2 linked regions of the Paraglaciecola sp. L3A3 genome follow. The protein of the gene in region 1 interacts with the protein of each later gene in a pairwise test. Links are inferred from orthologs where the notes say so. Each region holds a gene or a part of one and is shown in the gene's direction. Other genes may lie near its edges.

Evidence for each region.
Region 2: the proteins of GQR87_RS14255 (region 1) and GQR87_RS19055 interact in binary tests that used the Escherichia coli proteins (3 or more experiments, as listed by UniProt). The link is inferred for Paraglaciecola sp. L3A3 from one-to-one orthologs.

Annotation. Positions count from the first base shown.
Region 1 is NZ_CP047023.1:3,433,986-3,442,343, reverse strand. What follows is about bases 2,988-5,829. They hold GQR87_RS14255 (sigma-E factor negative regulatory protein), read left to right. Parts: upstream 2,988-4,026; coding sequence 4,027-4,632; downstream 4,633-5,829. Other genes in these bases: GQR87_RS14245 (SoxR reducing system RseC family protein), read left to right, coding at 5,664-5,829; GQR87_RS14250 (MucB/RseB C-terminal domain-containing protein), read left to right, coding at 4,652-5,656; rpoE (RNA polymerase sigma factor RpoE), read left to right, coding at 3,382-3,963. In the rest of the region: GQR87_RS14275 (protein YgfX), read left to right, coding at 1-369; GQR87_RS14270 (MaoC/PaaZ C-terminal domain-containing protein), read left to right, coding at 372-1,286; nadB (L-aspartate oxidase), read right to left, coding at 1,279-2,877; more of GQR87_RS14245, read left to right, coding at 5,830-6,152; lepA (translation elongation factor 4), read left to right, coding at 6,329-8,125; lepB (signal peptidase I), read left to right, coding at 8,127-8,358. UniProt on the Escherichia coli protein: An anti-sigma factor for extracytoplasmic function (ECF) sigma factor sigma-E (RpoE). ECF sigma factors are held in an inactive form by an anti-sigma factor until released by regulated intramembrane proteolysis (RIP).
Region 2 is NZ_CP047023.1:4,617,522-4,625,942, forward strand. What follows is about bases 2,859-5,763. They hold GQR87_RS19055 (trypsin-like peptidase domain-containing protein), read left to right. Parts: upstream 2,859-3,717; coding sequence 3,718-4,809; downstream 4,810-5,763. Other genes in these bases: GQR87_RS19050 (Do family serine endopeptidase), read left to right, coding at 2,859-3,627; murA (UDP-N-acetylglucosamine 1-carboxyvinyltransferase), read right to left, coding at 4,830-5,763. In the rest of the region: GQR87_RS19035 (YebC/PmpR family DNA-binding transcriptional regulator), read right to left, coding at 1-408; cell division protein ZapE, read right to left, coding at 503-1,609; GQR87_RS19045 (ZapG family protein), read left to right, coding at 1,769-2,206; more of GQR87_RS19050, read left to right, coding at 2,275-2,858; more of murA, read right to left, coding at 5,764-6,092; GQR87_RS19065 (BolA family protein), read right to left, coding at 6,144-6,401; GQR87_RS19070 (lipid asymmetry maintenance protein MlaB), read right to left, coding at 6,431-6,745; GQR87_RS19075 (phospholipid-binding protein MlaC), read right to left, coding at 6,746-7,333; outer membrane lipid asymmetry maintenance protein MlaD, read right to left, coding at 7,411-7,875; lipid asymmetry maintenance ABC transporter permease subunit MlaE, read right to left, coding at 7,887-8,421. UniProt on the Escherichia coli protein: A site-1 protease (S1P) that cleaves the peptide bond between 'Val-148' and 'Ser-149' in RseA. Part of a regulated intramembrane proteolysis (RIP) cascade.

The DNA of each region.
Region 1 (8,358 bases):
TTTGTGCTTTCAATTTGGAGTTGGAAACCACAAATTATTGTTTGGCAATGGTTAATCCAAAGTGTTTTATCCATCATAGTTGTGCTGAGTTTTTTTTATTTGTCTCGGCAGTTAAAAAATAAAAAAATACCGTCGGTGACCTTTAGCCAAGATGGACAATGGATCGAAGTAGGGCAATTAGAACAAAGTAGTTGGCTAATCAGTGGGCAATCTCGTATGACTAGCTTAGTTTTATTTTTAAAGTTAAGTTCAGTGGTGAATGCAAACGATGCTAAATGGTTACTTATTTATCATGATCAGGTATCAGAACAAAATTATCGACGTTTGTGCCGAGCTATTATTTTTCAGCAACAAAAAATGGTTAATTAGTAATGAATCCCCATGCGATACAAACTGTTGAATTAGAAAAGGCATCGAATATTAAATTATTGATGCTTAAGTTTTTGTTCAAAAAAGCGAATAAAACCACCCCCATAAAGTTACCTAGAACAGAATTTTGTCTGCCAGATATTTGTATACAAAGTAACAAAGTAGCTTTGTTTCAGAAGGTGGTTAATTGGCAAGGAGAACACTTACATCCTTGTTATATTCATACTTTAGCTTTTCCTCTACATTTACAATTATTGTTACAGCCTGAATTTCCTTTTCCTTTGTTGGGTTTAGTGCATGTAGAAAATAGTATTCAGCAATATAGGCCTATTGAGCTTAGCGAAAACCTTGAATTAACCTGTCGTTTAGCTGATTTAACCGCGCACCACAAAGGTTGGTTGTTCTCGGTTATTACCGACTGTACTAGCAATGATGAATTGGTTTGGAGTAGCGTAAGCGTGAATTTATATCGCACTAAACATCAAATTCAAGTGGATGAGATCGCTAAAAAGCCTGTCCCAGAATTTTCTGTTGATAGCTTGACTGTAGATTGGAATTTAGCGACAAATTTAGGCCGTTTATATGCTAAATCTTCCGGTGATTATAATCCGATTCATTTAGCTAAATGGTCTGCTAAATTATTTGGTTTTCAACAACATATTATTCACGGTATGTGGACTAAATCACGGTGTTTATCTGAATTACAAAAGCAGTATCCTGCGGCTTTCGCTAAGGCGTTTTCAGTGCAAGTAGGGTTTAAGTTACCTTTGTTTTTACCTGGAAAAGTGTCTATGTTGCAAACAAGTACAAGTAACAAAAGTAAGGGTGAAATTGACTTTAAAGTGCAGACGCAAATTAATCAGAATGAATCGAGCCCACATTTGATAGGCTCAATTCAATTTACTGATATTATTTAGTTAAAGGACCAATAATGGTCGGTTGGGGATCATCAACTTGATAGGGGTAATCAACATTGAAATGTAATCCTCTGCTTTCTTTGCGTTCACGGGCACATTCAACTATCAACTCTGCGACTGTGAGTAGATTACGCAATTCAAGTAAGTTATTACTGACTTTAAAGTTAGAATAGTATTCGTTAACTTCTTGTTTTAATAGGTTGATCCTATGATGAGCGCGCTCTAGTCTTTTATTAGTACGAACAATCCCTACATAATCCCACATGAATAGCCTTAATTCGTGCCAGTTATGTTGAATAATCACTTCTTCATCTGAATCACTTACCTGACTTTCGTCCCATTCTTCAATTGGCTCCTGCTGGTAGTCTTTAGCCAAATTTGCCTTTATATATTCAGCAGCTGAATGGGCATAAACAATACATTCTAATAATGAATTACTGGCCATTCTGTTTGCGCCATGTAAACCTGTATAAGCGACTTCACCAATAGCAAATAAATTTTGTAAGTCGGTTTTGGCGAATTTATCGGTGACCACACCTCCACAACTATAGTGGGCTGCTGGTACTACAGGGATTGGATCTCTAGTGATATCAATGCCTAATGCGCGGCATTTACGATAAATATTAGGAAAGTGTTTAACAATAAAGTCGCTAGGTTTGTGACTTATATCAAGGTACATACAATCAGCGCCTAAACGTTTCATCTCAAAATCAATGGCTCTAGCGACTATATCTCTTGGCGCTAAATCACTTCTTTCATCAAATTTATGCATGAAAGGCGTGCCATCTGGGTGACATAATTTAGCACCTTCGCCTCTTAATGCTTCAGAAATTAAAAAGTTTCGCGCTTCTGGATGGTATAAACAAGTGGGGTGAAATTGATTAAATTCCATGTTGCCGACTCGACAGCCTGCGCGCCATGCCATCGCAATACCATCACCGCTGGAAACATCTGGGTTAGATGTATATTGATAAACTTTACTTGCACCGCCAGTGGCTAGGGTTACAAATTGACTGCGAATTATTTCAACTTTTTCTTTTTTTCTGTTCCAAACATAAGCACCCAGTAACAAATCTTTTTGGGTTTTACTCTTAATTAAGTCAATAGCGTTATACCGCTGAAACAGATGAATGTTAGGATGTTGTTTAACCGCTTCTATTAATGTGACTTGTACAGCAGCACCTGTTGCATCAGCTGAATGTAAAATGCGTCTATGGCTATGACCGCCTTCTCTTGTTAAGTGAAATTTGGACTCGCCATTACCATCTTTCTCTTGATCGAAAGGCATACCAAAATCAATTAACCATTCCATACAAGCCTTAGCTTGAGACGCGGTAAATCGAACCGCCTCTTCATTACATAGACCATCACCAGCAAGTAATGTGTCAGATACATGGTATTCAATAGAGTCATTTTCATCGAAAACTGCGGCTATGCCACCTTGGGCATATTTTGTCGAGCCTTCAGAAAGCTCACTTTTACTTAATACAATTACCTGACAATTGTCTGCAATTTTAAGTGCGAGGCTCAGTCCAGCTGCGCCGCTGCCAATGATGAGTACGTCACATTGGTGTTCAATAGTTGAGTGCATAATGTAAACTAGTCAAATAATGAGTCGATTGTTAGGCCATACTAATTTACGCTACGCAAATATCAATGTATTTAATTGCCTATAATATGCGAAAATTCATTGGGGCTGTTGAACTTCTCTAGATGTTTTACAGCGAGTTGTGCGGTATTTATACAATGAAGCGCGATTGTGGTGTAGTTGTTCGACATGAATGAGTGCTGAGGCAGTAGAAATGCCGCACAAACGCTGCCCGAAGGGTTCGTCCTAAACGCTTTTTACTCTTTGTTGCTGATTTTTGACTTAATCCATTAGGCCTGTAAACCAGCGCCGCGATTAAAAAGCGTTTAGTTAGAACAAAATTTATACAGAAAAGATCAACAGTCCCAAATGTTAGGGTGGTTATTTTACCTTTTTATATGTTTGTTGAAAAAAGATCATTATTTATCGAACTTTTTTTAATATGGTTAGTCAATATTAGTGCTTGCATGAGCTGTAGTATATTTTCGTAAAGGAGTAATAGCTCGAATGAGCGAGCAGTTAACAGATCAACAAATTGTTGAACGAGTACAAAGAGGTGACAAAAACGCATACGGGCTGTTAGTTGTTAAGTATCAGCATAAAGTATCGTATTTAGTTTCTCGGTATGTAAAAAATTCAGGCGATGTAGCCGATGTGGCACAAGAAGCATTTATAAAAGCATATAAAGCTTTACCCAATTTTAGAGGTGATAGCGCATTTTATACTTGGCTATACAGGATCGCAGTAAATAGTGCTAAAAATTATTTGGTTTCTCAAGGGAGGAAACCACCGGCAAATGATATTGACGCCGATGAAGCGGATTTTTATGATGGCAGCGATGCATTAAAAGAAAATAATTCGCCAGAAAAAAGTTTAATGTCAGAACAAATGGAAAAGCTATTGTTTGAGGCAATGGATAAATTACCCGAAGATTTACGAATGGCTATTAGCTTACGTGAGTTAGAAGGATTGAGTTATGAAGAGATAGCTGAAGTTATGGATTGCCCTGTAGGTACTGTAAGATCAAGAATTTTCAGGGCTCGTGATGCGTTAGATAAAGTGATTCAACCTTTGCTTATGAACGACTAAGTTTAAGTTGATAAATCTATTATTTATCAGAAATAAGAACTAAATTAGCGGGAACCATATTGTATGTCGCAAAAATTTGAAAATTTATCAGCTTTTATTGATGGTGAAGTATCATCAGATAATGTTGTTGACGCTGTTAAACGTGATGCCGATTTGATGCAAAAATGGAAAAATTACCATCTAATTCGTGATGGTTTACGTCAAGAGCTACCAACAGAGTTGAACTTCGATATTGCAGCTAAAGTGGCTCAAGCTTTAGAATCAGAACCCGCAATTTTAGCCCCTAAGAAAACATGGCGAGATATTCCATTGATTGGCAATGTGATACCCTTTGCTAAGCAGGGGGGACAGATGGCAGTTGCTGCATCTGTTGCTGTAGCTATGATTTTAGGGGTGCAACATATGAATCAAACTGAGGTTGAACAACCTTTCAGTGCTGCAGCGCCAATTTTAGGTATTAATGGTGGCTTATCACCTGTTAGTTTTGATGCTACTCGTTCTTTACCGCAAACGGATACTGCAGAACAAAAACGTCGAATTCATGCTTATATACTTGATCATAAACAGCAAATGCGTTTTAAAACATTTGAAGTCACTGCAACACCCACTGCAGAAGATACTATTAATGAAGAGGCAGTGCCTGAAGTTGTTGAAAATATCCCTGAATAGAAGATACAGCAGAACCTTAATGGTTCTGCTATCTGGCCTAGTTTTTCCTAGCTATACCTTTGCTCAAGAAGAGCAAACTCTCATAGAACCAGCACAATCTTCTGACGTTCAGTATGTTGCAGAACAATATACTGATGATAGTGCCGAAGCCTGGTTACATAAAATGTCTCGGGCTGTGCAATCTCTTAATTATTCAATCTCATTTGTTTTACTGAAACCCGGTGTTGACTCTCAACCTTACCTCTGGCGCCATGGAATAAATGCAGATGGCATTGAAATGGAGCAGTTGAATTTACTGAATGGGCCGGGTAAAGAAATCGTACGAATTGGCAATAAAGTCAGCTATTTTGAACCCAATGTGCCCCCATATAGTTTGATTTCGTCAGCTATTAATGGACCATTTCCTAGTGAATTTTTTCAACATCCAGAAAAGCTATTTACTGGATATGATTTTGTGATGGTCGGGAGAAGTCGTGTTTCTGGCCGTGCTGCTCAGCAAATCAGAATAATTAGTAAAGACCAAACAAGGTATGGTTTGAATGTTTGGTTAGACCAAGAGACTGGTCTATTACTGAAATTAAATATGTTTAATCTAAAGAACCAATTGCTAGAGCAAATTCAAGTGACGGGCCTCGAAGTAACTGAAGAACTGGCCCCTTTTTTTGCAAAAATTGAAACCTCTATGTTGCCAGCGGCTGTCAGTTTAGGTCAAAACCAGTTGACCCGTTCTCCGTGGAAAATTGGTTATATCCCTGTTGGTATGGAATTAGTGAAAAGAGAACTTAGACGTTTGTCTATCACTGGTCAAGTTGTTGAATATGTATTGTTAAGCGATGGTTTAGTGGATGTTTCCGTTTATATTGAAGAGCGGAGTAATGATACCTTAATGGATAATGTGGTAGGGAAAAGTCAATCTGATACTTTCTTTACCTTACAAAAAGGCCCATTAAACATCACTATTATCGGAAAGTTACCTGCATCGACTGCCAGTTCTATTGCTGCTTCAATCGTAAGAGGAGAATAATCCTTTTATGTTAGAAGAAATAGGCGTAGTAAGTAATATTGAAAACCAAACGGGGGCACAAGTTATCTGGGTTGAAACACAAATTAAATCTACTTGTGGTAGTTGTGAGGCCCAGTCAAATTGTGGAACGGGTGCTATCGCTAAAGTATTTGCTAATAAACGTGAATCAATTAAGTTTCAATATGATGGTGCCATTGATATTGGGCAAGAAGTTAAATTAGGTATTGCTGAAGAGAGTGTACTGAAAGCCTCTATTTTAGTTTATATATTACCTTTGTTAGTGTTGATATTTTCTGCTGTGATTGCACAAAGTGTATTACCAATAATTGGCTTAACAGCAGAAATTTGGCTGATAATAGTGGCGTTTAGTATGGCAGGGGTTACTTATAAATTGATCCATATTTATATGAACAAACAAAGTTGCGATAAATTCCAGCCTAAAATCCTCTCAGTTATACCTCTAGAGTCCCAGAATATTCATTTTAAACAAGTGTAAATTTAAGTTTCTGCAATAAAACAGCTAATGATTGGTTTTCTGTGTCGCAAAGTGGCTGATAAAACTGTAAAATCGCCGCCTATTTAATCATTTTGTTCCCCGAGTTATTTGATCAGTAGGCGTTATTGGTTTTGGTGGTGGGAAAGCAAACACACTTGGTAATTTTCTAAAACTTTATGCAACACAAGCACATACGAAATTTTTCTATTATTGCTCATATCGATCACGGTAAATCTACTCTTTCAGATCGCTTAATTCAACACTGTGGCGGACTTACCGCTAGAGAAATGTCAGAACAAGTTCTCGACTCTATGGATATTGAAAAAGAGCGCGGGATCACAATTAAAGCTCAGAGTGTCACTTTGGATTATAAAGCCAAAGATGGTGAAACGTATCAGCTGAACTTTATCGACACTCCAGGCCACGTAGATTTTTCTTACGAAGTCTCCCGTTCATTAGCTGCTTGTGAAGGTGCATTATTAGTTGTTGACGCCGGACAAGGAGTAGAAGCACAAACTTTAGCAAACTGTTACACCGCCATTGATATGGATATGGAAGTGGTACCTATTCTGAACAAGATTGATTTACCTCAGGCTGAGCCAGATCGTGTAGCAGAAGAAATTGAAGACATAGTAGGCATTGATGCTATGGATGCTGTGCGGTGTTCAGCTAAAACAGGTATTGGTATCGAAGATGTTTTGGAGGTGATTGTTCGTCAAGTTCCTCCTCCAGAAGGCGAAATTGATGCGCCATTAAAAGCATTGATTGTAGATTCATGGTTTGATAATTATCAAGGTGTTGTCTCACTTGTGCGCATTATGCAAGGTGAGTTACGCAAAAACGAAAAGATAAAAATCATGTCCACAGGTGGTATACACCAAGCTGATAAGGTTGGTATTTTTACTCCCAAAGCAAAAGACACAGGTATTTTAAGAGCTGGCGAAGTAGGATTTATTATTGCTGGAATTAAAGAAATTCATGGCGCGCCAGTAGGGGATACAATCACCTTAGCTAGGGATCCAGCGGTAGAACCTTTGCCTGGATTCAAAAAAGTTAAACCGCAAGTTTATGCGGGTATGTTCCCTATCAGTTCTGATGACTACGAAGATTTTCGTGATGCTTTAGCCAAATTAAGTCTGAACGATGCTTCGTTATTTTTTGAACCAGAAAGTTCTTCTGCCTTAGGTTTTGGCTTTCGTATTGGTTTCCTCGGCATGTTACACATGGAAATTATTCAAGAACGTTTAGAGCGTGAATACGATTTAGACCTGATTACCACTGCGCCTACTGTTGTTTACGAAGTAGAAACTAAAAGTGGTGAGGTTATCTATGTAGATAATCCTTCTAAACTTCCTGCAGTTAATGATATTGAAGAAATTCGCGAACCTATAGTTGAAGCTCATATTTTAGTGCCCCAAGAATTTTTAGGTAATGTGATTACCTTGTGTGTTGAAAAACGTGGCATGCAAACTAATATGACATATCACGGCAAACAAGTGGCTGTCAGTTATGATCTACCTATGGCTGAAGTTGTGATGGATTTCTTTGATAGATTAAAGTCCACAAGCCGTGGGTTTGCTTCCCTAGACTATAATTTCAAGCGTTTCCAAGCTGCTGAAATGTCTCGTTTGGATATTCTAATTAATACCGAGCGTGTTGATGCCTTAGCTATGATCACCCATAAAGATAATGCTGTGACTCGTGGTAGACAACTGGTTGAAAAACTTAAAGAGCTTATTCCAAGACAAATGTTTGATATTGCTATTCAAGCAGCGATCGGGAATCAAATTATTGCCCGTAGTACCATTAAACAGTTACGTAAAAATGTAATCGCTAAATGTTATGGTGGCGATATTAGTCGTAAGAAAAAGCTGTTACAGAAACAAAAGGACGGTAAAAAACGTATGAAGTCTGTTGGTAACGTAGAACTACCTCAAGAAGCATTTTTAGCATTACTTAAGGTAGGAAAATAATATGGCGAATTATTTCTCAATTTTTTTAGTAATTTTGACTGTTGCCTCAGGCATCATTTGGTTAGTGGATAGTTTATTGTTTGCGCAGAAACGTCGTGACCGTATGGCTATTGCCAGTAGTGCTTCAGGTACTTCTTCTGCCTTAGAGCAAGATGCTGAACTACCTTGGTTAGTGGATACAGCGCAACAGATATTTCCTGTGATTGCTTTTGTATTGGTATTACGTTCGTTTT
Region 2 (8,421 bases), 1.2 Mb from region 1 along the record:
TACAGCTTGATGGTCAAACATATGACCCACTGTACCTTCTACGCCTAATTTAGAGGCGGTTTTAGTAAAACAGTTACGTACATCTGTGATGGTTCTATTATTATTATCGGTTAAACAATCAACAATCACCATACAACCACCAGGACCAAAACCTTCGTAACGAGCAGGTACATAGTCTTCACCAGCGCCACCTACTGCTTTATCGATGGCTTTATCAATAACATGACTAGGAACTTGATCTTTTTTAGCTTTTTCAATTAAGCGACGTAACGATAAATTGGCTTGAGGGTCAGCACCGCCATTTTTAGCGACAACATAAATTTCCTTACCATATTTAGAATATACTTTCGTTTTTGCTCCGGCTGTTTTAGCCATAGAAACTTTACGAACTTCAAACTTTCTTCCCATTTATCTATTCTCTTCTAATTAGCAATTAGGCTTAGTGCCGAGGATTTTACCGATATTCACGGCAGAGTACAAAAGCAAAAATCTTCTACCTTATTTACGGGATGTGCTCCGATGCTAGATAATCATGAGATTGCATTTCTTTAAGGCGGCTTAAACAGCGTTTAAATTCAAAATTAAGCTGGCCTTGAGTATATAAATCTTCCATTGCCACTGCTGCTGACATAATCACTTTGACTTTACGTTCATAAAATTCATCCACCATGGCAATAAACCTTCGAGCAATATCGTCAGTGGTTTGCCCCATTTGTTCAACATTGCTAATTAATACAGAATGATACAAGCGACTTATTTCCATATAATCAGTTTGGCTTCGTGGCCCATCACAAAGGGCTCTAAATTCGAACATCACCACACCATCTGCGTTATGCAATGAAGGAATAAAGCGCCCTTCAATTTCAATATTTTGTTTTTCTGTCATCAACTCAGGCGCCAATTGACTAAAATACTGATACAAGTTTTTACTAGCTTGCTCATCTAAAGGATAATGAAAAATTTCAGCCTGCTCTAAAGTTCGTAAACGATAATCCACGCCGCTGTCGACATTAATTATGCGAGTATTTTGATTAATCAATTCAATCGCAGGTAAAAATCTAGCACGCTGTAACCCATTTTTATACAAGTCATCGGGTACTATGTTAGAAGTTGCAACAAGCACAATACCATGAGCAAACAACTCTTCCATTAAGGTACCCAAGATCATAGCGTCGGTAATATCAGAAACAAAAAATTCATCAAAACAAATGACCTTAGTTTCATCGGCAAAAATTTGCGCTATGCTTTTGAGCGGATCAGAGTGACCAGCCAATTTTTTTAACTCTTGATGGACTCTGTGCATAAAACGATGAAAATGTATGCGCATTTTATTTTCAAAGGGCAAACATTCATAAAAGGTATCAACTAAATAGGTTTTACCTCGACCTACCCCACCCCAAAAATATATCCCTTGGATTGAAGGTTTAGTCATACCTTTGCCAAAAGCAGACTGCAATTTTATCCGCCAAGTTAATTTTTTTTCGGGCTGAGTTAATTCTTCAAATAAGCGTTGCAGCTCTTTAACCGCATTTTCTTGAGCCGAATCATATTGAAAATCAGCATCAAGTAAGTCCGTTTGATACTTCTGCCAAGGTGTTTGTTCTATCATAGGTTGAAAATTTCCCACCATCTATTGTGTAAAATCACACTTGAATACAAATAAAATGACCGCATTAAAAATGCTAAGGGTATAATAACAATATTAGGTAAACATTGCGCTTGTACACTTATATCAAGTTAGCGAAAGTAATTAAGATTAGGAGATGTTATGGATTGGTTTATAGGATTATTGTTATTAATTTTAGGCGGTATTATTGGTTACTTTGTTGCAAAATATTTCAATGATGCAGACAAAAAACGCCAAGAAGACACAAAAAATGAACAAACTATTCAAGAAATAATGGCCCAACAAGCTATTCAACATATACAAGATAGTAAACATATAGCCCAGCAAATTAGTCAACAATCAGAAGCATTAGCTCAACAGTTAGCTAATTACGAACAAGCCGTTATCGCCCAAAAATCGGGAGGGGAAGACGCAAAATTAAATTATTTTGGCGAACACGCCACCACTTATTTACGCAACAAAAGTGAGAACCCCAGTCGTGAAAAAGATAGTGCCAATGTACAACCACTAGATTTTTCTTCTGAGAGTTCTGGACTTTTTTCAGGTTCAACAGATTCACAGGTGAAGGAAATTAAGTAAGGAACTTTCTACACACCTAAACAGTCTTTGTGTTGTTTAATTAATTTAGTTTATGGAGATATTAATCGATGAATAAAGTAGTCAATCGTTTAGCTGTCGCATGTTGTGTTGTAGCTATAAGTTGGTCATCGCAGGCAGCTTTGCCTTTTTTTTCAACGGATAAAGATGAAATACCTAGCCTAGCTCCGATGTTGGATAAAACCACTCCAGCAATAGTTAGTATTTCTGTAGAAGGCACTCAAGTTTCCACTCAAAAAGTACCAGAGATGTTTAAACACTTTTTTGGTGGGCCAAATGAGCAAGTACAAGAGCGTCCATTTAAAGGTTTAGGATCGGGTGTCATTATCGATGCCAAAAAAGGTTATGTTGTAACCAATAATCATGTTGTCGATAACGCTGATGAAATTACCGTTAAATTAACTGATGGCCGCGAATTCAAAGCTAGAAAATTAGGGGCTGATGCACAAAGTGATATCGCGCTTTTAAAAATAGAGCCAGAAAATTTAACTGCTGTTCCTTTAGCCGACTCAGATGATTTGCGTGTTGGTGATTTTGTAGTAGCGATTGGTAACCCTTTTGGTATAGGGCAAACAGTGACCTCAGGGATTGTCAGTGCATTAGGCCGTTCAGGCTTAAATATTGGCGGTTATGAAGATTTTATTCAAACAGATGCAGCAATTAACCGTGGTAATTCAGGTGGGGCCTTAGTCAGTTTGCGAGGCGAATTAGTTGGCATTAACACTGCTATTTTTGGACCTAACGGCGGTAACGTGGGTATTGGTTTCTCAATACCATCAAACATGATGAAAAGTTTAGTCGATCAAATCATTGAATTTGGCGAAGTACGTCGTGGACTTTTAGGTATCACAGGCCAAGATATTGACTCAGGATTGGCTGAAGCGATGAACTTAGATGTTAATAAAGGTGCATTTGTTAGTGAAGTAACGCCCGACTCTGCAGCTGAAAAAGGCGGCATCCAAGCTGGCGACATCATTACCGAAATTAACGGTAAAACGATTGTTAGCTTTCAAGAACTACGAGCTAAAATTGCCAGTAAAGGGGCAGGAAGCAAACTTGAGTTAACCATTTTACGTAAAGGAAAGCGCAAAGTGATTGATGTAGTACTTGGTGATGCAACCCAAGCAGTTGTTGCGGCTAAAGAAATTCATCCAGCTCTTGAAGGTGCGGTTTTAACCAATGGTAAAACCAAACAAGGTGATAATGGTGTGGTGATTTCAGAACTCGAAAATCGCTCTCCCGCTGCCAGAATAGGCCTACAAGATGGTGATGTGATTATTGGTGTTAACCGTAAACCTGTTGATACAGTAATGAAATTACGCAATGAATTGGACGAATCAAAAGGCGTTATCGCACTCAACATTAAACGTGGACTTGCTTCCATATATTTAGTTATTCGTTAATTTAACCAGTTACGCGGCTTGTATTTTAGCAATGCAAGCCGCTATCAACTTGCTGTTTTCAGTGTTATTATTCTGAGTATCTGCCCTGCAATGATTCAACCGCTCGTGCCAAGACTGCTCATATCCATTTTAAAATCTATCGTAATAGGTGTGATCATTTCTTCGATCATCCTGCTTCTTGTACCCGACTTACGTCAAGGTAGCGGATTACCTCTAGACTTTTTTTCTCAAAAAGATAAAAAAACTAAAAAATTAAGCTTCAGCCCAGCTGTCAATTCAGCTGGTCCCGCGGTAGTTAATGTCTATAGCGAAAGTTTAGATGCATCAAGCTATTATCGTAGACAACCGGTACAACGTACCAATTTAGGTTCAGGCGTCATCATGAATGCCGATGGATACATATTGACTTGTTTGCATGTTATTGAAAATGCCGTCACCGCTAAAGACAATATTATTGTTGTTGGATTACAAGATGGTCGACTCGCTGAAGCACAAATTATTGGTTTTGATCCTATCACTGATCTAGCTGTGTTAAGCATCTCAGAAGAAAATCTAACTGTTGTACCTCAACAAAATGAAAACATTAATGCAGTAGGCGACGTAGTACTAGCCATAGGTAACCCATACAACTTGGGACAGACAGTTACCCAAGGTATTATCAGCCGGATCAGTAACAATGGCCTGAATATGTATTTTGATTATATTCAAACAGACGCGGTATTAAGTGAAGGGAATTCTGGTGGCGCACTAGTAGATAGTGAAGGTAACTTACTTGGTATAACCAATGCGAATTTCAAAACTCGGGTTAGCAGAAATCGCATAGAAGCTGCTGATGGAGTGTCTTTTGCCATCCCTTATTCTTTAGCCAAAAAGGTAATGGAAGATATTATTACCAATGGCAAAGTGATCCGTGGTGCTCTTGGGTTTACCGCTGTTGAACAGCAACCCTCTACCTCAGGTGGAATTTATGTCACTTCAGTCAGTCCAAACGGCGCAGCTGATTTAGGAGGCTTACAAATTAAAGATCTGGTTATTGCTGTGGACGGTAAATCTACCACTAGTATTCGTAGTACCTTAGATTATATTACTAACCTAGTTCCAGGCTCAAAAGTGAGCTTTCAAATAATTCGTGATGGTAATAAATTAAACTTAGAAATGACAGTAGCCGAATTAGAGCAGTAATCGGCTACTTAAATAGTCTGTTACTCACTGACTCTTTGTATATTTGCGCCTAGACCATTTAATTTACGTTCAATATGTTCGTAACCACGATCTAGATGATAGATTCTATCTACTTTAGTTTGTCCTTCAGCCACTAACCCCGCAATCACTAAACTTGCGGACGCTCGTAAATCAGTGGCCATCACTTGCGCACCTTTTAATTTCGATTTACCGTCACAGACAGCACTGTTTCCTTGTAAGGTAATTGCAGCCCCCATACGTTGTAACTCAGGCACATGCATGAAGCGGTTCTCAAAAATATTCTCCGTTATAACCCCTGTCCCTTCAGCAAGACAATTTAGTGCCACAAATTGTGCCTGCATATCAGTCGGGAATCCTGGATGGGGAGCAGTTTTGATGTCGACACTTTTTAAGGATCGGCCTGTCATATCTAATTCAATCCAATCTTCACCCACTTCTAATTTAGCCCCAGCTTTAGCTAATTTATCTAATACCGCATCCAAAGTATGTGGTGCAGCATTTTCACAACGAATTTTACCGCCAGTTACTGCACCAGCAATAAGAAAGGTACCAGTTTCAATGCGATCAGGTAGTACTTTATAACGGCACCCAGCCAGAGAATTGACACCCTGGATAGTGATCTTGTCACTACCCGCATTTGCCACTTTTGCCCCCATCGCATTTAAGCAATTGGCAAGGTCAACAATTTCAGGTTCGCGTGCCGCATTCTCAAGTATGGTTTCACCTTCAGCTAAACAGGCAGCCATCATTAAGTTTTCAGTGGCACCTACACTGACCACATCCATAAAGATATGTGCTCCTTGTAGCTTTCCATTTACCTTAGCTTGAATATAACCACTATCTACATCAATAATTGCGCCCATTTGTTCCAGACCTTGCAGATGCAAATTCACAGGTCTAGCACCTATTGCACAACCACCGGGTAAAGATACTGTCGCTTCACCAAACTTAGCAAGTAATGGACCTAATACTAAAATCGAGGCACGCATGGTTTTAACTAATTCATAAGAGGCATTAAAATTATTAATATGGCTCGGGTCAATTTGTACAGATTGACCATCAATGCGTTCAGCCTTAGCCCCTAATTCACTGAGTAAAGATAAACTAGTATGAATATCCCTCAGCTCAGGAACATTATCAAAATAACAAATAGAGTCAGCAAGTATGGCAGACATAAGAATGGGAAGGGCGGCATTTTTAGCACCGGAAATAGTCACCGTGCCTTGTAAAGGCGGGCAAGCCTCTATAATTAATTTGTCCATGACAATACTCTATTTAGATAATAACTGGGGGAAGAAAGTACAGGCTGATAACTATTGAGGAAGATTAAATAACTTTTCTCTTTTCCACTGTGTTTCGGTAAAGGTTTTAATAGACACTGCATGCATCACACCTTCGGCAATTTTCTCTGCTAGAGGCGCATATACAAATTGCTGTTTTTTAACTCGACTCATCTCTGCAAATTTATCGCTGACCGCAATAACTTGAAAGTGAGACCCCTCACCACTAACGTGAACCTCAGCTAGTCCAAGAGTTTCTTTTAATAATGTTTCTATTTGTTGATTGTCCATTGTCGATCCGAAATATGGTGAATAACTGCCTATTGTACCGACAAAAAGCTATCAACGTCGCTAATTTTTGCTAAATTAACCAAAGTTTCAGGAATATCTTTTATCACAAACTTAATGTTTTTCTGGTTACAGTCTTTTAATAAATTGATTAACCATGCGAGGCCAGCGGTATCAGTATGCTCAATTCCAGACATATCTAATGTGGCGATTTCTTTTGGCGAAGCTTGGCTAAACAGAACAAGCTCCTGTAAAGATTGCTGAAACGCAGGTACGGTATTACGATTTAAATCACCTTGCAGGGCAAAATAACCGCTACCTTGTTCAACAACAGTAAGTGCTTTCACCTAACTATCCTTTTTGTTAGATTCAAGAACTAAGGGTTTAGCAATCGCACCTTTCATCAAGTCAATGACCGCTTGAATTCCGTCTTTACGTAGGATGGCTTCAAACTCACTTTGTTTACTTGATAACATACTGATGCCTTCAGCAACCATGTCATAAGTTTTCCACTCATTAGTGCGTTTGTTTTTCCGCAATTTGAAGGAAATATTAATATCAGGGCGGTTTGGATCTTTAATAATAGCCCGAACCGTCACAGCCGTTTCATCATCGATTTCTCTAGTTGGCTGAAACTCTACTTGTTGATTTTTATAATAAGATAAAGCAATAGAATAAGTGGTAATTAAGTATGAGCGGAACACACTAATATATTCAGGTATTTTATCTTTAGGCACTTTTTTGAAGTTATTACCTAGCACTTTTAAAGCAGAGAAATTGTAATCAATATGAGGTAATAGCTCCTCTTCCATAATGGTACGCAATAATTCTGGGTTCTTTTCAATTTCAGGCTGTTCACTTTTAATTCGATCAAAAGTTTTATTGGCCACTACTTGGATCATTTCGTAAGGGTTCAACTCGTCTGCTTGAATCATTCCAGACGTAAATAAGAAACACCCGCCCACTACTAATTGGGTCAATCGTTTTAACACTATAAACTCTCCTTTATACCTTAATCGTTATTGCCAAACAAAAATTGACCGATAAGGTCTTCTAACACCAATGCTGATTTAGTGTCTTCTATGTAGTCACCATCAGCTAAATTTTCAATGCCGTCTATAGCGAAACCCGGTTGAAAACCAATATATTGTTCACCCAACAAACCCGAAGTTAATATAGACACCGAACTAGTTTCTGGAAATGTTTTAAATTCTGAGGAAATACTCATAGTCACTATGGGTGTAAAATCATCATGATCCAGTGCAATACGATCCACCCGACCAACGGTTACCCCACCAACTTTTACAGCAGACCTTTCTTTTAGACCGCCAATATTATCAAATTTGGCATGTAAGATATAACTATCACCCGAGTTAGTCATACTTTGGTTAGCCACTTTTAAAGCTAGTAATAGCCCAGCAGCAATAGTCAACACAACAAAAAAACCTACCAACAATTCTGCTTTTCTGGATTTCATTCCCATTTCCTTTACTCAATTCCGAACATTAATGCAGTTAGAATGAAATCTAACCCTAAAACAGCTAACGATGAGAACACCACTGTTTCAGTCGTTGCTTTACTAATACCTTCAGACGTGGGTATAGAGTCATACCCTTTGAAAGTGGCGATCCAAGTGATAACAAAAGCAAAAACAAAGCTTTTAATCACACCATTCATTACGTCTTTATTCCAATCAACGGTTGATTGCATTATCGACCAATAACTACCTTCATCAACTCCTAACCAATCAACCCCAACTAAGTGGCCACCAATTATGCCTACAGCACTAAATATTAGCGCCAACATTGGCATTGAAATAATACCGGCCCATAAACGAGGAGCTATCACTCTTCGTAAGGGATCAACAGCCATCATTTCTAAACTACTTAGTTGCTCTGTGGCTTTCATTAAACCAATTTCAGCAGTCAATGCTGAACCAGCGCGCCCAGCAAACAACAATGCAGTCACCACAGGCCCAAGTTCTCGCAATAATGACAAAGCCACCATAGGCCCTAAACTGCCT